Chlorobaculum tepidum TLS: one gene and its partner. The protein of the gene in region 1 interacts with the protein of each later gene in a pairwise test. Links are inferred from orthologs where the notes say so. Each region holds a gene or a part of one and is shown on either strand. Other genes may lie near its edges.

The links.
Region 2: the proteins of accC (region 1) and ribD interact in binary tests that used the Escherichia coli proteins (3 or more experiments, as listed by UniProt). The link is inferred for Chlorobaculum tepidum TLS from one-to-one orthologs.

Annotation. Positions count from the first base shown.
Region 1 is NC_002932.3:164,050-176,205, forward strand. The notes cover bases 1-2,797. They hold accC (acetyl-CoA carboxylase biotin carboxylase subunit), read right to left. Parts: upstream 2,173-2,797; coding sequence 829-2,172; downstream 1-828. Other genes in these bases: rpoC (DNA-directed RNA polymerase subunit beta'), read left to right, coding at 1-269; accB (acetyl-CoA carboxylase biotin carboxyl carrier protein), read right to left, coding at 2,192-2,665; efp (elongation factor P), read right to left, coding at 2,725-2,797. Also shown: more of efp, read right to left, coding at 2,798-3,291; AYT24_RS00810 (HU family DNA-binding protein), read left to right, coding at 3,528-3,803; AYT24_RS00815 (acetyl-CoA carboxylase carboxyltransferase subunit alpha), read left to right, coding at 3,899-4,903; AYT24_RS00820 (2-oxoacid:ferredoxin oxidoreductase subunit beta), read right to left, coding at 5,083-6,111; AYT24_RS00825 (2-oxoacid:acceptor oxidoreductase subunit alpha), read right to left, coding at 6,115-7,998; AYT24_RS00830 (hypothetical protein), read right to left, coding at 8,210-8,473; alaS (alanine--tRNA ligase), read left to right, coding at 8,794-11,451; AYT24_RS00840 (4Fe-4S dicluster domain-containing protein), read left to right, coding at 11,477-11,971; AYT24_RS00845 (4Fe-4S dicluster domain-containing protein), read left to right, coding at 12,004-12,156. UniProt on the Escherichia coli protein: This protein is a component of the acetyl coenzyme A carboxylase complex; first, biotin carboxylase catalyzes the carboxylation of the carrier protein and then the transcarboxylase transfers the carboxyl group to form malonyl-CoA.
Region 2 is NC_002932.3:718,595-730,762, forward strand. Bases 4,817-7,625 are described here. They hold ribD (bifunctional diaminohydroxyphosphoribosylaminopyrimidine deaminase/5-amino-6-(5-phosphoribosylamino)uracil reductase RibD), read left to right. Parts: upstream 4,817-5,564; coding sequence 5,565-6,686; downstream 6,687-7,625. Other genes in these bases: AYT24_RS03485 (NFACT RNA binding domain-containing protein), read right to left, coding at 4,817-4,953; AYT24_RS03490 (deoxycytidylate deaminase), read left to right, coding at 5,023-5,550; AYT24_RS03500 (DoxX family protein), read left to right, coding at 6,779-7,180; AYT24_RS03505 (hypothetical protein), read right to left, coding at 7,354-7,614. In the rest of the region: AYT24_RS03465 (LptF/LptG family permease), read left to right, coding at 1-1,237; AYT24_RS03470 (sulfite exporter TauE/SafE family protein), read left to right, coding at 1,587-2,423; AYT24_RS03475 (DUF1634 domain-containing protein), read left to right, coding at 2,426-2,818; AYT24_RS03480 (acyl-CoA thioesterase), read right to left, coding at 2,872-3,228; more of AYT24_RS03485, read right to left, coding at 3,325-4,816; AYT24_RS03510 (hypothetical protein), read right to left, coding at 7,982-8,566; AYT24_RS03515 (ABC transporter ATP-binding protein), read left to right, coding at 8,520-9,353; tpx (thiol peroxidase), read left to right, coding at 9,499-9,999; AYT24_RS03525 (alpha-amylase family glycosyl hydrolase), read left to right, coding at 10,199-12,154. UniProt on the Escherichia coli protein: Converts 2,5-diamino-6-(ribosylamino)-4(3h)-pyrimidinone 5'-phosphate into 5-amino-6-(ribosylamino)-2,4(1h,3h)-pyrimidinedione 5'-phosphate.

The DNA of each region.
Region 1 (12,156 bases):
CGCATCCGGTGTTGCTGGGTATTACCAGCGCTGCCTTGCAGACCGAAAGCGTCATCTCTGCAGCCTCCTTCCAGGAGACCACCAAGGTGCTGACCGATGCAGCCGTGGCTGGCAAGGTTGATCACCTCGTCGGCCTGAAAGAGAATGTCATTGTCGGCAAGCTCATTCCGGCCGGTACGGGTTTGCGCAAATACCGCTCAATCCGGCTTCGCGACAACGAAGCTGAAGAGGCTGAAGCTGTTGAGGCAGCATCGGACGAGGAAATTTGAGCGTAAGGCGAGAGAAATAACGGCATCTTGTTGAGAGTAATGCCGCCCTGTAACTCAAACAGGGCGGTATTTTTTTTGTGCAATGTTGAGCCTTGTATGCAACAACTCCCGTTCTTGAAACCATTCGCGCCCGAAGCTCCCTGTAACGGAATTCGCTTGAGCGCAGGTTCAAGCCGCATCGGGCCAGTGCCCTGAGAATGCTTCGCGGTTTTCTCGAAAGGTGAAAAGTCCCGGAAATCCCGGCAAGCTTATCTAGCAAGAGAGAGTGGCGAATGTCAATAACAGCCGTGAGTTGACGGTCGGGGTGGGCGGAGGATCGATACAATCAAACCGTGGCTTCAAATGATCCGTCACCACGGCGCAGAGGTGTGGGGCGTGGATCAAATTGAGCCTCTGGGAAAGTCAGCAGGTATAGGGCTGGTTGTTTCGGGAATTTTCTGCCGGAAAAATAATGATCAAACCCTGCAGCCATTTAGTAAACAAATGGTTATTACATTACAGGGTTTGAAAATGGTCGGGTGCACTATGAAGAGAGGAGCGGCGTTCTCTTTGTTCAGGGTTACGGTTTCTCGAACCTGAAGCTGTCGAGGAAGCTCGTGTCGAACTCTCCGCTTCTGAACACCGGATCGTGCATCACCTGCTTGTGGAAAGGGATGGTGGTTTTGATGCCCATGATGATGAACTCGTCGAGAGCCCTCGACATGCGGGCGATCGCTTCGTCACGGTTGTGGGCAGTGACGATGAGCTTGCCGATCATCGAGTCGTAGTTCGATGGCACGACGTAGCTTGCGTAGCAGTGCGAGTCGATCCTGACGCCGGGGCCTCCGGGCGTATGAAAGACCTGAATCTCTCCCGGCGAAGGCCTGAACATGTGCTCAGGGTCTTCGGCATTGATGCGGCACTCGATGGAGTGGCCTCTCGGAATGAAGGTTTTCCCTTCCAGGCTTCCTCCAGCGGCGATGCTGATCTGTTCCCTGACGATATCGACGTCGTAGCGCTGCTCGGTTATGGGATGCTCCACTTGGATGCGGGTGTTCATCTCCATGAAGTAGAAGTTTTTGTGCTTGTCGAGCAGGAACTCGATGGTGCCGGCGCCTTCGTAGTTGATCGCCTTGGCGGCGGCCACGGCCGCTTCGCCCATCTTCGTGCGCAGGGCTTCATCGACTACCGGTGAGGGAGTCTCCTCGATCAGCTTCTGGTGGCGGCGCTGCACGGTGCAGTCGCGTTCGCCGAGGTGCACCACGTTGCCGTGCTGGTCGGCCAGAATCTGAATTTCGATGTGGCGGGGATTTTCAAGGAACTTCTCGATATAGACGCCGCTGTTGCCGAAGGCCATGCCGGCCTCGCTCTGGGCGGTCTTAAGGTTTTTTTCGAGCTGGCTCTCTTCGTGTACCACCCGCATCCCTTTTCCGCCACCCCCAGCTGTCGGTTTGATGATGACGGGATAGCCGATCTTTTTGGCGGTCTCAATGGCGTGAGCCACATCTTCGACCAGACCTTCACTTCCCGGGACGACTGGCACGCCTGCAGCAATCATGGTCGATTTGGCGGTGTTTTTGTCGCCCATCTTGTTGATCATCTCCGCGGAAGGGCCAATGAACTTGATGTTCGAGGAGCTGCATACTTCCGCAAAATCGGCGTTTTCGGCCAGAAAGCCGTAGCCAGGATGAATCGCGTCAGCGTTGGTGACCTCGGCAGCGGCGATGATGCGCGGAATATTCAGGTAGCTTTCTCTCGAAAGCGGCGGTCCGATGCAGACCGCTTCGTCTGCGTACCTGACATGAAGGGAATCGGCATCGGCGGTCGAATAGACGGCCACGGTGCAAATGCCCATCTCGCGGCAGGTATGCATGACCCGCAAGGCGATCTCCCCACGGTTTGCTATGAGTATTTTTTTAAACAAGGTGCAGTGAGTATTGAAGTTATGGCTTGACTCGGAAGAGAGCCTGATTGTATTCGACCGGCTGGCCGTTTTCGACGAGAATCTCGACAATGGTTCCTGAAACCTCCGACTCGATCTCGTTCATCAGCTTCATGGCTTCGATAATGCAAAGTACATCACCGGGTTTGACCTTGTCGCCTTCGTTGACGAACGGAAGAGAATCCGGAGATGGTGAGCGGTAGAAGGTGCCCACGATAGGTGAATAGATTTCGATCAGATCACTCACGGCAGGTTCTGCGGCAGCCGGGGCCGGTTGTTCCTGCACGGCCTGACGCACTGCAGGCAGGGGGGCCGGGATGGGTTGCGCGACGACGGGAGCGGTTGGTAAGACAGCCTGTGCCTTCGAGTTGTTTCGTCTCAGTGTGATTTCGGACTGGCCATCCTTGATGATCACTTCATCAAGAGCAGATACGTTGACGATCTCGATAAGCTGCTGAATTTCCTTGAGGTTCATGATTGTGGTCTTAAGATTTTACGCGCAATTCGGTAATAACATAACAACAGTCAAAACAGTCACTTTTTAACCCGCTCCATGTACTCGCCGCTACGGGTGTCGATGCGGATGATGCTGCCGGTCTGGATGAACATCGGCACGTTTACCTCGGCGCCGGTTTCGACGATGGCCGGTTTGGTGCCGCTAGTGGCGCGGTCGTCCTTGCTTGCCGGGCTGGTTTCTGTGACTTCGAGTTCGACAAAGGTTGGCAATTCAACTTCGAGGATCGATCCGTCATCGGCAAAAACGATATCGACCATCACGGAATCCTTGAGGAAACGTGAGGCTGGCCCAATGGCCACTTCTGGCACATTGATCTGATCGAAGGTCTCGGTGTCCATCATGACATAGTCTTCACCATCACGATAAAGGTACTGGTATTTCTTTCTCTCGGTGACGATGACATCGACCTGTTCGGTGGCGCTGAAGCGGTATTCGACGTTGCGGCCAGTCTTGAGGTTTTTCATGCTGGCCTGGTAGAAGGCGCGAAGGTTGCCGGGGGTACGGTGGACAAGGCTTTCGATGCTGTGTGGCGCCCCATTCCAGCGGATGATGGCACCTCTTGAGACATTGCTGATTGAAACCATGACTTGACTTGCAGATAGGTGATACAGTACTGAGTCTGAATATCGATGTTGAAAAGTTAAAGACACATAATATAACACAGCCAGAACTGAATAACAATGACAAGCCAAAACCCGCTTGGCACAAGGGAGAAAAACAAATTGGATGTTTGTTGGGCAGTCTTTAAATTGAATTATTGTAGTAATTGGAAATAGGCAACCTGATTTTCCTCAAACATTTAAACGGTAAACTACTTATTATGTCGAAAGCCGAGTTAGCAGAAAAGATTGCAGAGCAGACCGGTTTGACCAAGGCTGATGCTGAAAGAGCGGTCAATGCATTCATCAATGTGGTGACCTCGACCCTGAAAAGCGGTGATGATGTGACCCTGGTGGGCTTTGGTACTTTTACCACCGGCGACCGGGCAGAGCGCCAGGGCCGCAATCCCCAGACAGGCAAGACCATTACCATTGCCGCCAAGAAGGTTGTCAAGTTCAAGCCTGGCAAAGCGCTGAAAGAAGAGGTCGGTGGCTGAGCCATTACCGGAGCTTACAAGCTCATCGAACGAGTTTTCAAGGTCCATCATTGGCATGAGCAGTGATGGACTTTTTTTTAAGGAGCAAGCATACTATGGCGGCGAAAGTAGTTCTCGATTTTGAAAAACCCCTTTATGAGCTTGAAGAGAAGCTCAATGAAATGAGGGTTTACTTGAAAAGCGGCGAGGTCGATTCAATGTCGGAAGGCCGCGCAGGCCTGAAGCGCGAGATCGAATCGCTTGAAGCAAAGGTCGAATCGCTTCGCAAAACGATCTACAAGAATCTGACCCGCTGGCAGAAGGTGCAGCTGGCCCGGCACCCGGAACGCCCCTATACGCTCGATTACATCTACATGATGATGAAGGATTTCGTCGAGCTGTCAGGTGATCGTAACTTTGGCGATGACAAAGCGATCATCGGCGGCTTTGCCCGGCTTGAGGACGAATCAGCCGGTTTCTCGCAAAGCGTGATGGTCATCGGCCACCAGAAGGGGCGTGACACCAAATCGAACCTTTACCGCAACTTCGGCATGGCGCAGCCCGAGGGCTACCGCAAGGCGCTGCGTCTCATGAAGCTCGCGGAGAAGTTCCGCAAACCCGTCATCACGCTGATCGATACTCCGGGTGCGTTTCCTGGCATCGAGGCCGAGGAGCGCGGACAGGCCGAGGCCATTGCTCGCAACCTTTATGAAATGGCTGCTCTGAAAGTGCCGGTCATCTGCGTTATCATCGGCGAAGGGGCCAGCGGGGGAGCTATCGGCATCGGCGTCGGCGACCGTATTCTCATGGCTGAAAACGCCTGGTACTCGGTCATCTCGCCGGAAAGCTGTTCATCAATTCTCTGGCGGAGCTGGAACTTCAAGGAGCAGGCCGCAGAAGCGCTCAAGCTCACGGCGGACGATCTGCTCGCTCAGGGCATCATCGACCGGATCGTGACCGAACCTCTCGGTGGCGCGCATCACAACCCCGAACAGATGGCCTCAACGCTCAAGTCGATTTTGATCGAGGAGTTGCAGGGCTTGCTCACAAAAGATGCTCGTACACTGGTGGACGAACGAATCGCGAAGTTCTCAGGAATGGGCGTGTGGGAAGAGAGCTGACCGTTTTTCAAAGCGAAACCCGAAAAGCAGTCTCGACTTGTCGGGACTGTTTTTTTTACGTCATCGTTTTCTTGTTCTGTTCACGCCATTTACCAAGTCCACATCGTCCATCGAAGTTTTGGGCCAATAAAAACCCCCGGCGATGAACCGGGGGTTTTTGTGCGTATGTCGGATCGTGATCAGTTGATCGTCCAGGTGCTGTTGCCAGCAAGCAGTTCTTCGAGGGTGCCTTCGCCTTTTTCCTGCGCCTTGTCGATCTGGGCGCTCAGAGCCTGTTCGTAGGTGAAGCGATCCTCCACATAGAAGATACCGAACGGCCTCGGGAGGAACTCCTCGGTGCTGTTCGGATCGTCGAAGAAGCGCGACAGGATGTTTGCCTTGATGAGGTCGTTTTCGTCGTGAATCCAGAGGTCATCTTTTGAAACGCCCGATTTTTCGAGGTCAATCACCGTTGGTTTGAAACCGTCGAGGTAGATGCCCTTCGAGCCGTTCGCACCGAACACCAGCGGCTGGCCCTGTTCGAGGTAAAGCGTCGTGTCGTCCTTCCGCTCCTTGTCGCTGAAGGCTCTAAACGCGCCGTCGTTGAAAATCGGGCAGTTCTGGTAAATCTCGACGATCGAGGTGCCTTTGTGGTTGTGGGCGCGCTTGAAAATCTCCTTCATCAGCTTGCCGTCGCGATCCATGACGCGGGCCACGAAGGTGCCTCCTGCGCCAAGGGTGAGGGCGATGGTGTTGATCGGATAATCCACCACGCCGGTCGGAGAGGTGACGGTTCTCAAACCCACTTTCGAGGTCGGCGAGTACTGTCCCTTGGTCAGGCCGTAAATCTCGTTGTTGAACAGCACGACGTTGATGTCGAGGTTCCGTCTGACCGTGTGGATGTAATGGTTGCCGCCGATGGAGAGGGCGTCGCCATCGCCGGTGCCGACCCAGACGCTGAGGTCAGGGCGGGCAACCTTCAGACCGGAAGCCATCGCCATGGCGCGCCCGTGGATGCCGTGCACGCCGTAGGTGTTGATATAGTATGGCAGCCTTGACGAGCAGCCAATGCCCGATACCACGACAACCTCTTCGGTTTTCAGGCACAGTTCAGCCATCGCGTTCTTGAGTTGCTGGAGAACCATGAAGTCACCACAGCCGGGGCACCATTTCGGTTCCTGGTTCGACGTGAAATCCTTGGCGGTAAGGCAGGTATGTGTATCGGTCATGATTCAGAGCTCCTTTAAGATATCGGTGATTTTTTCTTCGATTTCCATCTCGTTGAACGGCAGGCCCTGAACCTTGCTGAAGCCGACCGGTTCGATGAGGAACTTGTCCCTGATGAGGCTGAGCAGCTGCCCGCAGTTGTTTTCGGGAATCAGCACTTTTTTGAAGTTTCCGAGCATCGCGCCGAGATTTTTCGGGAACGGGTTGATATAGCGGAGGTGCGCGTGGGCAACGTCAAGTCCGCCTTCGCGAGCCTGCTCGACGGCTTTCTTGATGGCGCCATAGGTCGAACCCCAGCCGAGGACGAGCAGATCGCCTTTTTCCGGGCCGTTGTCGATGGTGAGATCAGGAATAATATCGGCGACCTTTGCAACCTTTTCAGCACGCAATCTGGTCATGAGTGCATGGTTTTCCGGATCGTGCGAAACGTGGCCGGTTTCATTCTGCTTTTCGAGACCGCCGATGCGGTGTTCGAGACCAGGTGTGCCGGGGATGCCCCACGGCCTGACGCAGCGCTCGTCGCGCTTGTACGGCAGATACGGCGGATCGTCGGCTTTGCGCTCTGGCGAGAACATGGGAGTGATCGAGGCCAGCTCGTCCGGCGATGGCACCAGCATCGGCTCAGAGCTGAGTGCGAGGTAGCCGTCGGTGAGGCAAAGGACAGGAGTCATGTACTCGACGGCGATCTTCGCGGCTTCGTAGGCGGCGTAGAAGCAGTCAACCGGCGACATGGCCGCGATGACCGGCATCGGCGCTTCGCCGTGACGTCCGTACATAGCCATGAGCAGATCGGACTGCTCCGGCTTGGTCGGCAGACCGGTGGACGGGCCGCCGCGCATCACATTGATGATCACCAGCGGAAGTTCGAGGATAACCGCCAAACCCATCCCTTCGGTTTTGAGCGCCAGACCGGGGCCGGAGGTGTTGGTGGCGGCAAGCGCACCTCCATAGGCCGCGCCGATGCTGGTCAGGATACCGGCTATTTCGTCTTCAGCCTGGAACGTTTTGACGCCCCACTTTTTCAAGCCGGCAAGGGTCTGGAGAATTTCGGAAGCCGGGGTGATCGGATAGGAGCCGAGAAAGAGTTCCAGTCCAGCCTTTTGGGCGGCAGCGGCAAGACCGATAGCCGAAGCTTCGTTGCCAGTCACGCGGCGATAAACACCCTTTTTTTTCTGGGCCGGAGGGACACAAAAACGACCATGCTGTGAGAACATTTCGGTTTCATCGCCGAAGTTGTAGCCTGCCTTGACGGCTTTGATGTTGGCCTCGGCAATGTCCTGTTTATTCTTGAATTTTGACTGCAATGCCTCGATCGTGGTTTCGAGTGGCAGGCTGTAGAGCCAGTAGAGCACGCCGAGCACGAACATGTTTTTGCAGCGGTCGATGATCTTGGTGCTCAGGCCTGTATCGGCAAGCGCCTGGCGGGTGAGGCTGATTACCGGAATTTTGAATACGGTATAATCAGTCAGCGTGCCGTCTTCGAGCGGATTGTTGGTTTCACCGTAACCAGCAAGGTTCAGGTTCTTTGCGTCGAACCCGTCGGTATCAGCAATGATGATGCCACCATGGTGCAGGTTCTTCAGGTTTGCCTTCAGCGCGGCAGCGTTCATGGCGATCATGACATCGAACTTCGCGCCCGGAGTATAGACGCCGGTTGTGCCAAACTGCAACTGAAAGCCCGATACGCCTGCCACAGTACCGGCAGGAGGTCTGATTTCCGAAGGAAAGTTCGGAAAGGTGTTCAAATCCGAGCCGTAAACGGCCACCGTGTTGGCGAACTGGGTGCCGGTAAGCTGCATGCCGTCACCGGAGTCACCGGCAAAAAGCACTGACACGTTGGTTTTTGATATTACCATGTCATTGTTGTTTAAGATTACGGTGTCACTCATGGGTATCCCCTCTTCCTTTTTTCAGAAAAAAGTTTTGGACGGCAAAAAAACTCCCGCATATGACCTGGTCACAGCAAAGAGATGATGTCGTGGTTGTATGGAGAAATTCTCTTAACGGCGGGTTCGGGCAGACAATACTTAACCCTAGGCAATTTTTCGCCTTAACAAAAATATACGGCACGACGGCTGTCGATGCAAGAGTATGCGTGGGTTATTCTGCTTTTTTCTTCTCGATCACTATGTTGTGTTCTTTCAGCCATGCCTGCCACTCCTCTTCCTCCCTGACCGGACACTGGCTGCTCAGATCGCAGATGTCGCAGCGCATCAGGCCGTAAATCTGGTCCATCCAGCAACCGTTGGTGCTTTTGGGTACCTCGTTGACATAATTTGGATTGGCCATGGTTTTTCTGACGCCAATATCCATCAGGTCGAGGATGTCTTTCCTCTTTTTCGAATTTTCGATTCCCCAGCTCATAACATGACTTCCCGTTTGCCGTTGACAGCAAAAGATTTTTTTTTCGCAGGATTTTTTGCAGGATTACGAATAGCTAACCAAATAATATAGTGTCTTTTTTTTTAACATCATTATCAAGCCGTGAAATGGCTGGGTTCCCTGCTAAAATTGCTCCTCACAAAATCCGTTGGCATCGAGCCTGAAAAACCGTAAATTTCGAGCCGAAAACTGCTGCGGTTGGCTCTTTGCCGCGCATCGCAGCTCAACCCACAAGGGTGTCGCAGGATTGCCGTTCATGTGTTTCCCGATGCCCGCAAGCTACAGATAAGCTACAGATACTTATGAATTCAAGAGAGATACGGCAGTCGTTCCTCGATTTTTTTGCAGGCAAGGAGCACCGCATCGTGCGTTCTGCGCCGGTCATTCCGGCGGAAGACCCGACGCTGCTGTTCACCAATGCCGGTATGAACCAGTTCAAGGACGTGTTTCTCGGCAAGGGCACGCGGGAGTACACTCGCGCTGCCGACACGCAGAAGTGCATCCGCGCTTCGGGCAAGCACAATGATCTCGAAGATGTCGGTCGCGACACCTATCATCACACTTTTTTCGAGATGCTCGGTAACTGGTCGTTCGGTGACTATTACAAAAAGGAGGCGATCGGCTGGGCGTGGGAGCTGATGACCGAGGTCTGGAAGCTTCCCAAAGAGCGCCTCTATGCCACGGTTTATCACGACGACGAGGAGAGTTTTAAGCTCTGGCAGAGCGAAACGGACATCGAGCACTCGCACATCCTGAAGTTCGGCGACAAAGACAACTTCTGGGAGATGGGCGAAACCGGACCGTGCGGCCCCTGCTCGGAAATCCACATCGATCTCACTCCCGACGGTTCGGGCGGCCCGCTCGTCAACGTTGGCGACCACCGGGTGATCGAGCTCTGGAACCTGGTCTTCATCCAGTACGACCGTCAGGCCGACGGCACTCTTGTGCCGCTACCGCAGAAGCATGTCGATACCGGCATGGGCTTCGAGCGCGTGGCCGCTGTGCTTCAGGGCAAATCCTCGAACTACGACAGCGACGTCTTCGCGCCGCTTTTCGACCGTATCACCGAGCTGACCGGTACGGTTTACACCGCCTCGCTCGACAGCCCGTCGGATATCGCCATGCGTGTCATCGCCGACCACTGCCGCACGCTCACCTTCGCGCTCTCCGACGGCGCGATGCCGGGCAACGAGGGGCGCGGCTACGTGCTGCGCCGCATCCTGCGCCGCGCCGTGCGCTACGCGGGCACGCTCGGCTGCCACGAGCCGATCATCTATAAAATGGTCGAGGTGCTGGTGCGCACGATGGGCGACGTCTTTCCGGAGCTGGAGAAGCAGCAGGCGACGGTCGAAAAGATCATCCGCGCCGAAGAAGAGAGCTTCCTCGTCACCCTCGGACGCGGCACCGAAATTTTCAACGAGGTGGTCGCAGACATGAAAACGGCCGGAAGCACCACCATCTCAGGCGCGGACGCTTTCAAGCTGTACGACACCTTCGGCTTCCCGCTTGACCTGACGCGCCTGATGGCCGCCGAAGTTGGCCTCGGCATTGACGAAGCGGGCTTCGAGCACTGCATGATGGAGCAAAAGACCCGCGCTCGCATGGATCGTAAGGGCAAGATGCAAATGCAGGACGACGGCGGCGAGTGGCAGTGGTTCGCGCCGGAAGCGCCGACCACTTTTGTCGGCTACGACATGCTCGAAACGGAAGCGACGCTTGTCGCCGCCCGGGTCAGCGGCGACAAGCTTCTCATGGTGCTCGATCAGACGCCCTTCTACGCCGAAAGCGGCGGTCAGGTTGGCGACCACGGTACGCTCGAAACCGCCGGATACCGCCTCGACGTGACCGATACGCGCAAGGATGGCGAGCAGATTGTCCACGTCGTCACCTCGGCGCATGACAAGGTGCGCGACTGCGCCGTTACGCCAGCCGACGTCAGCTTTGACGGCGTGGTTTCCGTCAAGGCCGCCGTTGACCGCGATCGCCGCGTCGCCACCGAGCGCAACCACACGGCCACGCACCTGCTGCACGCTGCGCTGCGCAAGGTGCTTGGTGAGCACGTGCAGCAGAAGGGCTCGCTGGTTACGCCGGAGCGGCTGCGCTTCGACTTCAGCCACTTCTCGAAGGTGAGCGCCGAGGAGCTGGAGCAGGTCGAGCACGAGGTTAACGCCGAGATTCGCAAAGCGGCCAGCGTCACCAAGCACGCCGACGTGCCCTACGAAGAGGCGCTCGCTCTCGGTGCGCTTGCCTTCTTCGGCGACAAGTACGCCGACCGCGTGCGCGTGGTTGAGGTGCCCGGTATCTCAATCGAGCTGTGCGGCGGCACCCACGTCGGCAACATCGGCCAGATCGGCATGGTCAAGATCGTCAGCGAATCATCGGTCGCCGCCGGCATCCGCCGCATCGAGGCGGTCACGGGCGCGGCTGCCGAAGCGCTGCTCTGGCAGGAGTACCGCGATCTTCAGGAGATCAAAAATCTGTTGAAGCTCAAGGCAGACGAAGAGGCTGGGCCGAAAATCAAAGAGCTGCTCGAAGAGAAAAAAGCGCTCGACAAGCAGCTTCAGGAGAGCCGTCTCGCCGGACTGCTCGATCGCTTGGCCGCATCGCTGGCCGGTGGCGAAGAGGTCAACGGATGCCGCATTATGACAGAACGGCTCGACGGCGTCAGTGGTGATGAACTCCGCCAGGCGGCAGTGGCGCTTCGCGAGCGGGTGCCGTGCGCGGTCGGACTGCTGTGCGGCGTGGCCGACGGCAAGGTATCGCTGGTCGCCTTTGCTTCGGACGAGGCGGTCAAGTCGCTGAAACTCGACGCGGGCAAGCTGGTCAAAGAGGCAGCGGCCTCGGTCAAGGGCGGCGGCGGCGGAAAGCTTGAACTGGCGACGGCGGGCGGCAAGGAGCCTGCCGGAATCGACAAAGCCATCGAGGTTTTCGTCGCGTCGGTGAAGTCTGCGTTACAGTGATGAACGGTTTGAACATGAATGAGTGATGCTGATTTTTGACTGTTTTTTCGGACGATGTGAAAAACCCTCGTGCGATGGTTGCGGCCTGGTGCCCGTCCGCAATTTGCGGCGTGCGCTCAAGTCGCGCTCGATGAATAAAACCGAGGAGTCGTGCGTCGATCCGGACAACTCCTGGAAAAAAGCGGTGGACGCGACGCTTGCCGGAAAGTCACCGACGGCGAGCAAGGCATCGGCGAAGCGCAAAAAGCGCCTGCTCGTGCCGCGCGAGGAGATTCCGTGGTTTCCGGTCATCAAGCCGGAGCTTTGCAACGGCTGCGGCGACTGCAAGGTGCTTTGCAAACCCGGTGTCTTCGAGCTTGGAGAACCCGACCCGACCGGCATTCACCGCCCGAAACTCATCGTTGCCCACCCCATGAACTGCCTCGTTCTCTGCGACCGCTGCGTTCCCATCTGCACCTCCGGCGCGATTGTCCTGCCAAAGAAAGAGGATTTTGAGAAGTATGTGGAGTATCTGGATTAGTTGAAAGTTGATAATTGATAATCGGGAGGGGTATGAGGAAACGATTGCTTGCGCCGAGGGAGGAGATTGCGTGGTATCCGGCTATCGATGCGGACATTTGCAATGGTTGCGAAGCCTGCGCTGAGTTCTGCCGTCCCGGAGTGTTCGCGCCCGGTGCTCCTGAACCGGACGCCGCAGTGGTGAAA
Region 2 (12,168 bases), 560 kb from region 1 along the record:
TCTTACTCAGTTTCTTGAACGCCTGATAGGCAAGGGGCTCGATTTCAGAATCATACTCGAAGTGGTGGCGTTGCAGTCGGCCTGGATGGTTGGACTGGCGGTGCCGATGGCGGTGCTGGTTTCGACAGTCATGGCCTTCAGTTCCCTGACCAACAGCTCGGAGCTGACGGTGATGCGCGCTGGCGGCATCTCGATCTATAGGCTTGTTGCGCCGGTGCTGCTCGCCGCGCTTGCCTTGTCGCTTATGATGGAGCGCTTCAACAACGTGCTGATGCCCGAGGCCAACTACAAGGCCAATGCCCTGTTTGCCGACATCACCCGCATGAAGCCCGGTCTCGGCATCGACAAGAACGCTTTTTCCGATGTGATTCAGGGTTACTCCATTATGGTGCGGGATATTGACAACGAAACCGGAGAGCTTCGTGACATCGTGCTCTACGATCGCGGACGGCCGGATGTTCGCACCGTGATCATGGCGGCAAGGGGGCGTATCCAGTTTTCGCAGGATTACAGTCATCTCGTGCTGACCCTCGAAGATGGTCAGATTCACGAGCTCTCTCTGCCGGCGATGGATAGGTATCGCAAGATGGTTTTCGCCAGGAACCGTTATGTTTTCGATGCGACCGGATATGGCTTCGAGCGCACTGATGACGGCAAGCGACGCCGGGGCAGCAAGGAGCTTTCAGCTGCCGAACTGCTGTCGATGGCCAGAGAGTTTCGCATGAAAGACCGCATGGCCGAGAGTTCGATCGACAAGGGAATCGCCGGGTTGAGAGCGGAGATTGAGTCGATTCGCAAGCGGAGCAGCACTTCTCCAGCATCCTCGCCAGCGCTGCTGCCGCCCGCGGTGACCGGACGCGCCATCGAATTGGTCGATACGATGATCGACAATGCAACGGAGCGCATCGGGCAGATGCGGGAAAACCGTGAGTCGTTCTACAATTACATGATCGAGTATCACAAGAAATATTCGCTCGCCTTTGCCTGCGTGGTGTTCGCCATGATCGGCGCGCCGCTTGGCGTCATGGCGCGGCACGGCGGATTCGGTGCGGGCGCGGCGCTGTCGCTTTTCTTTTTCGTGCTCTACTGGGTACTGTTGATTGGCGGTGAGAAGATCGCCGAACGAGGCCTGCTGTTACCAGCTATCTCGGTCTGGCTGCCCAATGTCGTACTGGCCGTTACCGGTCTGTTCATGATATACCGCCTGAGCAGCTCGGCCAGCGGATCAGGCCGGTAAATTGAGCCATGCACCGTTCGGCTTGCCTGCTTGACGTGGAGTTCAGTCCATAATTGCGAGGTGAAAAGATTCAGGTCGTTGCCAGACTCCGTGACCGGTCGTTGCCAAAATTTTTTCTTTGTTTTTTAACTCTGATTCTTGCGACAAAGAGAATAAAAAAAATATATTACCGTATGATTAAAGTTAAGAAGCATGTGATTTAAGTATTAGGTTTCGGATTAATGCCCGACATTCCAGACCCTGTCAAATCTCCATCCGTCCTCTTTGTTTCTCTATCTTTCGCTGTTCCCGCATCTCTCATAGTTTGTCAGTTGCCCCTTGTTTTTCATCCATCATTAGGATCAATTTCATGAATAATCTCGAATTGTCACTGATTGTTGGCGTCGGGGCCCTGTTCGCAGGAATGCTCGGCTCGCTGACAGGACTCGGCGGCGGAGTAGTTATCGTGCCGTTGCTCACACTCGGACTCGGCATCGATCTGCGCTATGCTGTCGGAACTTCGCTGGTCGCTGTCATCGCGACGTCATCTGGCGCTGCTGCAGCCTATGTCAAGGAGGGTTTTTCGAATATTCGCATCGGCTTGTTCCTCGAAGTGGCCACCACCGTCGGCGCCCTTGTCGGCGCATTTCTTGCCGGTATGCTTGCGACCAATATCATCGCTATCATTTTCGGTCTCGTGCTGCTCTATTCGGCATACCTGTCAACCAAGGCTAAAGAGGATCACTCCGATGATGTCAACCCCGATCCGCTGGCGATAAAGTTCAAACTCAACAGCAGCTATCCCACCGAAGAAGGCGTCAAGCACTACAGCGTACACAACGTCGGTGCAGGCTTCGGCCTGATGTGGCTTGCGGGCATTCTCTCCGGTCTGCTTGGCATCGGCTCGGGCGCGGTCAAGGTGCTCGCGATGGATCACGCCATGCGTCTGCCGTTCAAGGTTTCGGCCACAACCAGCAACTTCATGATCGGCGTGACCGCTGCCGCCAGCGCCGGCGTCTATTTTCAGCGCGGCTATATCAATGCGGGGCTGACTTTTCCAGTCATGCTTGGTATTCTTGCCGGTTCGTTTATCGGTGCAAAGCTTTTGATGGTCGCCAAAACGAAGTGGCTGCGGCTGATTTTCGGTGTGGTGATTTTTGCGCTCGGTCTCGAGATGATTTTCAACGGCATAACCGGGAGGATCTGACGATGAACGCACACCACAAACCTGAAATGAACGACCTTCGCATGACGGGCATTATCGGCAATCTTCTGCGTTTCGGCGTGCTGCTTGCCGCGTCGATCGTCCTGGTCGGCGGCATTCTTTTCCTCGTCCACCACGGCGGCGAGCTGCCGGAATATCATATTTTTCGCGGCTCTTCGTCGCCATTGCGCACCGTGCCGGGAGTCATTCACGGCCTGATGGCTTTCCAGAAGCGAGCCATCATACAGCTCGGCTTGCTCCTGCTCATCCTGACGCCGGTTGTGAACGTGCTGTTTACCATTTTCGCTTTCTGGGTGGAAAAGGACAAGCTCTATGTGGGCGTTGCGTCGCTTGTGTTCATGTTCCTGCTTTTCAGCCTCGTCGGCGGCAAGTTCTGATTCCGCCGCACGCTTGTTTCAGGGCCGCCTCGACGCGGCCCGTTTCATTTCCGTCAAGCCGAAATCGCTTTTTTCCTGCCATTTTCATCGACGCTGACAAAGGTTATCCGGGTGGTGAACACCAGCTCTCTGCTACCGGTGCTGATCTCCTCTCTGGTCACATCCACGGTATATTCCACCGAGGTGGTGCCGATATGGTTCTTCTTCGACTCGAAGCAGAGAATGGTACCCTGCCGGATGCTTTTTTTGAACTTGATGTTGTCCATGCCGACCGTGACGAAGTTGCAGCCGGGATAGTCGAGCGTCACGGCGATGTAGCTGACCTCGTCAATCCATTTGAGCAGATTGCCGCCGAACAGGAAACCGTAATGGTTGAGGTGCTCCGGCATCACGAGCTTGTATGTTTCCATGATTGTTGATTTTGTAAGGTTTTTAGAAAATAAGGGTTATAAGTTCTGTAGGTTCAATGAACGATTTTCGCGACTGGTTCAACTACATAAAATTCATCATTCTCTTAACGGCTTGACCATGAGCACCTGCTCCCGCTCGATGATGACGTTGCCGGGGGTTTTATGGTCTTTTTTGAGGTATTTCTTCTGGGTGCAGATGACCGGTACCAGTTCGGAGTGCTTTGCCGATGAATGCCACGCGGCGATTTCGGCGGCGCGTTGAATTTCTGATGTGTGGCGCATGGTCGCGCCTTTGAGCACGCAGTGCGAGCCTGACGCGCCTCTGGCGTGAAGCCAGAGGTCGTCGGGTTTGGCGAAGCCGAAGGTGAGTTTCTCGTTGTTCGCGGAATTTCTGCCGATGTAGAGGGTGATTTTGTCGCTGATCGGTATCGTCTTGAACGGTGGCATTTTCTCCTTTTTGTTTTTGCTGTTGCCTGATGCTCGTCTGCCGGAGGACGAGCTGGTTTCGAGTGCCTGCTGCAAGCGATCAGTGGACTCGGCTTCGTCGAGTGTGGCGAGTTTCTGGCGGAGATGGTCGAGTTCTGCGCGGAGTTCGGCGCGGCGGAGCTTTAGCGCCGCGGCTTTTTTGCGGTTTTTCTTCGCCTGCGTAAAGTACCACGCGGCGTTTTCCTGGAGGTTGAGACCGCGTTTGAGGGGAATCGTCACGTCGGGAGAGCCGGGGGCGAAGAGGTTCGGCACCGTCACCGCGGCGTCCAATGGCTCGATTGCGCCGATGGCTCCAGTGAGCAGGTGGCCGTATCGTTCGTTGCGCTGCGAAATCTCCTCCGGATCGTGTCCGGCATTCGCTGCGAGTTCCTTTTCAAGCTTGCCGATTTTCGCCGTCAGCTCCCGGCGCATCGCCACGGCTCGTTCCCGCAAGTGAAGGTGGCGGTACATCTTACGGCTGTAGTGGTTCAGCGCGTCGATGACGCTCTCGAAGGTCGTCGCCTCGCCCTCCGGTGCTGGCGGGAAGAGCGAGAAGGCAGGTGGCTCGCCGGGATTTTCGATGACGCACGGGGTCGGGGAGGCGAGGTCGTAGAAGATGGCGACGAACGCCGAGTAGAGCTGTTCAGTCGCATCGCTTTCGGTTATCGCGAGGAGCCGCCGGACGAGCTTGTGGTCGAAGCCTGGTAGCATCGCGAGCAGTCGCCGGTCGAGTGGCACCGTGCTGTCGCCCTCTTCAAGCTTCCGTCGGAACAGTGCCGGGTCGGAGGCGAGCTGCTCCAGCGCCCGGAAATATGGCGTGCCGGCAGTCGTCTCCCCGAACGGCGTATTTTCGAGTTTGCGAGCATCCTTGAAGGCATCGACGATTACGCCGTCGCGCACGAGCAGCATGTTGGTTTCGGCGCTGAACATTCGTAGCACGAGCGCGTGGCCGTCGTCGAGAGCTAAGCTGATCTGCCGGTCGGCGGGCGAGATCGCCACGCCGGTGACCTGCCGTTCATAGACCTTGGTCATGATGCTCGCCGTGTTGCGATTCTTGCGGTTTAGTCCCTCGCGAGTGTAGAGCGAGAAGTGCGGCGAGCGCACGGTGACAATGAGTTGCAGATGCTCGCCCTCCTGCGTGACGAAGGCGAGCGTGAGTTCGTTTTTCTGCTGCGAATGGATTTCGAAGAGGTAGCCATCCGCAAGCCGGTCGTGCAGCTCTGCGGCTGCGTGGTAAAGCGTAAAGTAGTTGCGGAGCATGGACTTGAATGGTTGCGGAGGCGCTTTCTTTCCTCTATTTTCCTGAAATAATCTAAACACAAGATAGCAATGCAGGAAGAAAGCAAAAGTGGTTGCTGCTGCGCATCGTCCTCCGGTCAGCACGATAGCGATGGGGCAGAAAAGCGGCTCGGGTGGCACGAATATTTCATGTGTGTGGCGCACCTCATTTCGCGCCGTGCGACCTGCACTCGGGGCCACGTCGGCGCGGTGATCGTGCGCGACAACAACATCCTTTCGACCGGTTACAACGGCGCGCCCTCCGGCCTGCCTCACTGCAACGAGACCAACTGCAAAATCTACCGCAGCATCCACCCCGACGGCACGGTCGAGGAGAATTGCGTCAATACGATCCACGCCGAGATCAACGCCATCGCGCAGGCGGCCAAGCACGGCGTATCGATCAAGGACGCCGACATTTACATCACGGCGAGCCCCTGCATTCACTGCCTGAAGGTGCTCATCAATGTGGGCATCAAGACGATCTACTACGACAAGCCCTACAAGATCGAGCACATTGCCGAACTGCTGCGCTTGTCGGGCATCAGGCTGGTGCAGGTCAACGCCGTCAACTGCTGATCGGAAAGATGGGTATGGCAACGAATCCAGCGTTAGCGGCGCGTCCGGAGGATGAAACGTACATGTGGCGCTGCCTTGAACTGGCTGAACGCGGCGCAGGCAGCGTGAGCCCGAATCCGATGGTCGGTTCAGTGATCGTCTGCGCTGGGCGAGTCATCGGCGAAGGGTGGCACCGGCAGTACGGCGGTCCGCACGCCGAGGTCGACGCCATTGCCTCGGTCGAGGACGAATCGCTGCTTCGGCAATCGACGCTGTACGTCAATCTGGAGCCGTGTTCTCACTACGGCAAGACGCCGCCATGCGCTGATCTGATCGTCGAAAAGCGCATCCCGCGCGTGGTTGTCGGGTGCCTTGATCCGCACGAAAAGGTGGCGGGTAAGGGGATCGCCAGGCTTCGTGAAGCCGGAATCGAGGTGACGGTCGGCGTGCTCGAAGCGGAGTCCGAGCGGCTCAACGAGGCCTTCATGACCTCGCATCGCAAAGGGCGTCCCTTCGTGGCGCTCAAGACCGCGCAGACGCTCGACGGGCGTATTGCCACTTCGCTCGGCGCGTCGAAATGGATAACCGGCGAAGAGTCTCGGTGCCAAGTGCACCGCCTGCGATGCATCTATGATGCCGTTTTGTGCGGCGCTTCGACCGTGCTGGCGGATAACACCGAGCTTACCGTGCGTTTTTGCGCTGGCCGCCAGCCGTTGCGCGTGCTGCTTGATCCCCGGCTTCAAGTGCCGCACGAGTTCCGGATTTTCAACGACGCGGCCAAAACACTCGTCTTCGCACTTCGGGAAGAGGCCGATCCTGATCTTGTCAGGCAGCTCGAAGCGCGAGGCATCGAGGTGGCAACCGTCGGTGAGGCCGAAGGCAGTCTTGATTTCGCGGAGGTATTCGCGGAGTTGCACAAACGCCGTCTGCTCTCAGTGTTGGTTGAAGGTGGAAGCCGGTTGGCGTCGGCGATGGTCAGATCAGGTTTCGTCGATAAATACTACGTCTTCATCGCGCCAAAGCTGTTCGGTGGCGATGGCCTGGCAAGTTTCGGAGCGCTCGGCGTGACGCATCCCGATTATGCTGTCAAACTCAGCTTCAGCGGAATCCGGCGATTTGGCGAAGATCTTCTTCTCGAAGCATATCCTGTACATTGATGGCTGGATTTTTTAAAAGCACAAGCAATAGCAGGAGGTCCCGCCGAAGCCACAACAATAAAGGAAGAGTCAACACTTCATCCGGAGGGTTTATGAATAACAACGATCTTGGCAAGCTCCTGATCCGCTTGTGCGTCGGGGGGCTCATGCTGTTTCACGGCGTGTACAAGCTGATTCACGGCTACGGCTTCATTGCGGGTAAACTCAAGGCCGCGCATCTGCCCGTCTGGCTGGTTGCCGGCGTGCCGGTTGGCGAAGTGTTTGCTCCGCTGCTCATCGTGTTGGGCATTTACACCCGTCCCGCGGCGCTTGTCGAGGCATTTCTGATGGGGGTGGCCGTCTGGCTTGTTCACATGGGTCAGCTTACCGCGCTTGATCAGCATGGTGGTTACGCCCTCGAACTGCAAGCATTCTACTTTTTTGGCTCCATCGCTATTTTCTTTCTTGGCGCTGGCCGCTACAGTATCTCGCGTGGCACGGGAAAGTGGAATTGATGCCTCGCCAAATATAAACCGATGACTGAATTCTGTAATTCCGTTGTCATTCCTCGCCCGGATTACAGAATTCAGTACCAGCAAGAAGCTCCCCGGGAATGCTCTTCGATATAGTATGAAACAAGGTGTGTTGCCGGGACTCGCGGTATTGGCTTGTCCGGCTTCGCAAATCGTCAGGCGGCGCTGACTTTCTGCAGTTTGACGATTGCCGCTTTTTTGGCGCGGCGGCCCTCATCCCACTCGCTGCCGAACATGGCAGCTTCACTGAGCTTGTCCATGATTGCTGTCAGGTTTTTGATCTGCCGTCTGTCAGCACCTGCAAGTTCAGGTTTCACTTCGATTTTCAGAATCTCATTTTGCACACACTGGATTGCATCAAGAAATTTATCCTCTTCGATATACTTGAGGATGAGTTGTGCTACACTTACTGTCATAGACGAACCACGATTACATGTTGTGTCGCGGTACGAATTTCAGCTCATACCATGACACGATGATTGGTAAAAAGAGAAAAGGTAAACTTTTTGAGTGCTTACGGCACGTACACTACTCGCTCGATATACGAATCTGTACGGTGCAAATATATCAGGTACAAACAAAAATTGCTAATCGTTTTTTATAACCTCGAAATAACCGCCGCAGGCAACAATTTTTTTTTATCGAGAAGTCGGGATTCTGCCAATAACTTTCTTTTTTTAATCAGTTAGATCCATCCGAGTCCCGGTGCCTTTGTTTTGATCTCAGAGCTTGTGACGCCATTTTTGTGCTTTTCCTTGTCATGCATGCACGAATTCCTGATTGTTAGAGCACATAAGGCAAAAGTCCCTGAGAGTCAGTTTTTTTCGATCTGCTGTGCCTTTCCGTGCTGCCAGATTTATTGTAACGCCGCCTTGCGGTTGCCGGTTTTTGATGTATTGAAGACCTTTGACGGGTTTGAATAAGCAGGTGCCGATGCAGCTGTAGATGTTTTTCGAAATCGTTCTTGCTGCTGGGAGCAAGTTGCTCTGCCCTTTTACGTAGTCCGTGTTTTGCGGGAACGGGCAGTTCGGGATGTCTGAAGCTCTGCTTTTTTGTGTCTTTGTTATTCCAGAAATCCCGATTGATCTGGTGTGGATAATAAAGGTACCATTGAAAACGATAGACCACTTGTTGGGAGTATACGAAAAGGCATTCTCGAAGGGCATGGTATTTTTTGCTTTCAATATCTCGAAAATCGCATGTAAACAAGTTAGTGACTATGAATGTGCCATCTGACGTTTTGGCGAAAATTCTTCTTGATTGAAAATCTGCTGCCGGTGCGGTACCTTGTTTCGCAAGCCGATAGCCGAGCGGAGGTGAAATGCTATCGACAGTGCGGTCATTGAAACAGAATACAGTAAGTACCATCGTGAATCACGTTTTTGAATTCAGCAATGTCAGCGCTTACCGTGGCGGAACAAAGGTGTTTGAAGGGCTTGACCTGAGTATTCGCATGGGGGAGAGCACGGCAATTCTCGGGCCGAACGGGTCAGGGAAGACGACGCTGCTGAAGTTGATCTCTCGCGAAATCTATCCGGTTCATGCCGATGACTGCCGGATGACGGTTTATGGTCGCGACCGGTGGAACGTGGAGGAGCTGCGTTCCCGGCTCGGCATTGTTTCCCATGATCTGCAACAGAATTACGGGGTTTACGCCAAAGGCCGGGAGGTGATGCTTTCGGGATACTATTCAAGCATCGACACCTGGCCGCACCAGCTGTTCAGCGCTACTGACATTGAACGTGCCGAGGAGTTGATGCGGCAGCTCGGTGTCGAGGAGCTTGCTGACCGGCCGTTCGGCAAAATGTCCACCGGACAGCAGCGCCGTTTCCTGCTCGGACGCGCGCTGGTGCATGGGCCTGAGGCGCTGCTGCTCGACGAACCGACCAGTGGTCTCGATATTTCGGCCTCGTTCCAGTATCTCGATACGGTACGAAAGCTTATGCAGCAAGGCACGCAGCTGATTCTCGTCACCCATCACATCCATGAAATTCCGCCGGAGGTCACGCGAGTCATCTTCATGCGCAAGGGGCGCGTCGTGGCTGATGGCGACAAAGAGGCCATGCTGACCTCGTCGAACGTTTCCAGCCTGTTCGGCTGTGGCGTTGAGCTGATCGAACGGAACGGCTATTACCAGGCGGTACCGGCGGGTTGACATGATGAATTGAAAGGGGGACGAAGAATCTAATCTTCTTCTTCCATCCTGTTTGTTTTTTCCCAAGGAACGGAACGCCATCGCTTCCGGTTTATGGTGCAACTGCTTCTGAAATCTTCATCTCACCTCAACCATTGACATGATTATGGCAACCATTACGCTCAAGGGAAATTCCATTCACACCGCAGGTGAGCTTCCGGCTGTCGGCAGTCAGCTCCCAGCGTTTACCCTTGTGAAAAGTGATCTTTCGGAGGTTTCGCCTGCTGATTTCGCTGGCAAGAAACTCGTGCTGAACATTTTTCCGAGTCTCGATACGGCTGTTTGCGCGGCTTCGGTGAGGCGCTTCAACAAGGAGGCGGGCGAGCGTGGTGATGCTGTCGTGCTCTGCATTTCCGCCGATCTTCCGTTCGCGCAGGGGCGCTTCTGCACCACCGAGGGTCTCGACAATGTGGTTCCCCTGTCGGTGTACCGTTCACCGGAGTTTGGCTTGGATTATGGCCTGACCATTACCGATGGCCCGCTGAAAGGATTGCTCTCTCGCGCGGTGATCGTTACCGATGCTTCCGGCAAGGTGCTCTATGCCGAGCAGGTACCCGAGATCGTACAGGAGCCGGATTACGACAAGGCTCTGGCTGCGCTCGCCTGATTGTCTGCTGACATTTTTCTCTCTGAAGCCATGCCGTCGCGCGACCGCATGGCTTCTGTTTTCCTGCCCGATTTTTCATTTCAGCCACGGTATAACGCCTGTGATTTGAGTGGTATTACGTCTGTACTTCGTATCTTTTTCTCACATTGTTTCCCCTTGGTTTTTCGCGTTCCTCACTCATAACGCAAACCGCAAATCCATGACAAACCCCGATTCCCCAGCATTATCGCCGGTCGAACGCAGCCTCGCAGAAATTCGGCTTGCTGAACTGACCGCAGCCAAAACCTGCTATTCCTCCCCGGCCACCTGGGAGGATGAGGTGCTCTATTTCCTTATGCTCGACCGGTTTTCGGACTGCAGGGAGCATGGCGGCTTCAATGATGTCAGCGGAGCCCCGGTTGTTGCGGACGGGACGCGCACCACGCTGCTGTTCCGCATCGAAGCCGATGCGAACAACGCGGACTGGCAGCAGTGGTTCGAGGCGGGCCGGGGGTGGTGCGGCGGCACGATTGCCGGTATGCGCGACAAGCTTGGTTACCTGAAGCGGCTCGGCGTGACGGCGATCTGGGTCAGCCCGGTGTTCCGGCAGGTGACCGGCAGCGACTCCTACCACGGCTACGGCATTCAGAACTTTCTCGATGTCGATCCCCATTTCGGCACACGCGAAGAGCTGCGTGATTTCGTTGCTGACGCGCACCAGCTCGGAATCCGGGTGATCCTTGACATCATCCTCAACCATGCGGGCGACGTCTTCAGCTATCATGACAATCAGCCCTACTTCTATTACCAGGGCTGGCAGTGGCCGGTCAAGGGGTACAGGCTGAATCAGGGCGATGCGGGCAGCATTCCGTTCAGCGACGGAGAGGCTCATCTGGAAATCTCGATGGAGGCTGCGATCTGGCCGGTGGAGTTCCAGAGCGAGACGACCTGGACGATGAAGGGCGAAATCCGCAACTGGGACGTGTTTCCGGAGTACCTCCAAGGTGATTTTTGCTCGCTCAAGGATATCGATCACGGTTGGGCGCCGGACGACCCGGCAGAGAGCTGGGACCTCGAAAAGCGCATCAGCCTGTTCCGCCCCTCGGCGGCGCTTGATCACCTTATCAAGGTTTATCGATTCTGGATGGCGTATGCCGACATCGACGGCTTCCGGCTCGACACGGTCAAGCACATGGAGCCGGGCGCGGTGCGCTACTTCGCCTCGGCGATCCACGAATTCGCGCAGACGCTCGGCAAGGAGAACTTTCCGATCATTGGTGAAATTACCGGTGGGCGCTCTTACGCGATGCAGATTCTTGATGTGACGGGTCTCGATGCAGCGCTTGGCATCGGCGACCTGCCGGACAAGCTCGAATTTCTTGTCAAGGGCTGGCGCAGTCCCGGCAATCCGGATACCTCCGAGCAGGAGGGGTATTTCGATCTCTTCTGTAACAGTCTGCTCGATGGCAAGAACAGCCATCAGTGGTACTCGAAGCACATCGTTACCATGATCGACGATCACGATCAGGTGGGCGAGCAGCGCAAATACCACTTCTGCGGCGATTCGCCCGAGGGCCGGAAACTGCTGAAAGCGGCGCTGGGGCTGAACCTCGCCACCGAAGGGATCAGTTGCATCTACTATGGCACCGAGCAGGCGTTCAACGGAGCCGATCCGCGCAGCGACGACCACTCATGGGGTGACGTGTTCCTGCGCGAGTGCATGTTCGGCGGGCCGTTCGGATCGCTGCAAAGCACGGGCCGGCATTTTTTCAACGAGGAGCATGAGGTCTATCGCTTCGCTGGCAGGCTGGCGGAGTTCCGCAAAAGCGAAATTGCCCTGCGCCGTGGACGCCAGTATTTGCGGAAGGTTTCCGCGACGGGCAGCGAGGACGATTTCGTCTATCCCCAGCCGGTTAATGGCGAGATGCACTGGGTGGTCGCCTGGTCGCGCATTTTCGCCGAGACGGAGTGCCTGTGTGCCATCAACACAAGCCTCGAACGCGAGCTGACAGTATGGGCTGTGGTTGATCACCAGCTCAACCCGCCCGGCAAAACGATGCGCTGCGTCTTTTCGTCATCACCGGAGCAGGAAGGCGAAGAGATAAAGGCAGGGCCTGTCTGCGGCTCGGCGGTGAAAATCACGGTGCCACCAGGCGGCTTCGTCATCTATCGCTGAGATGCGGTGTTTGT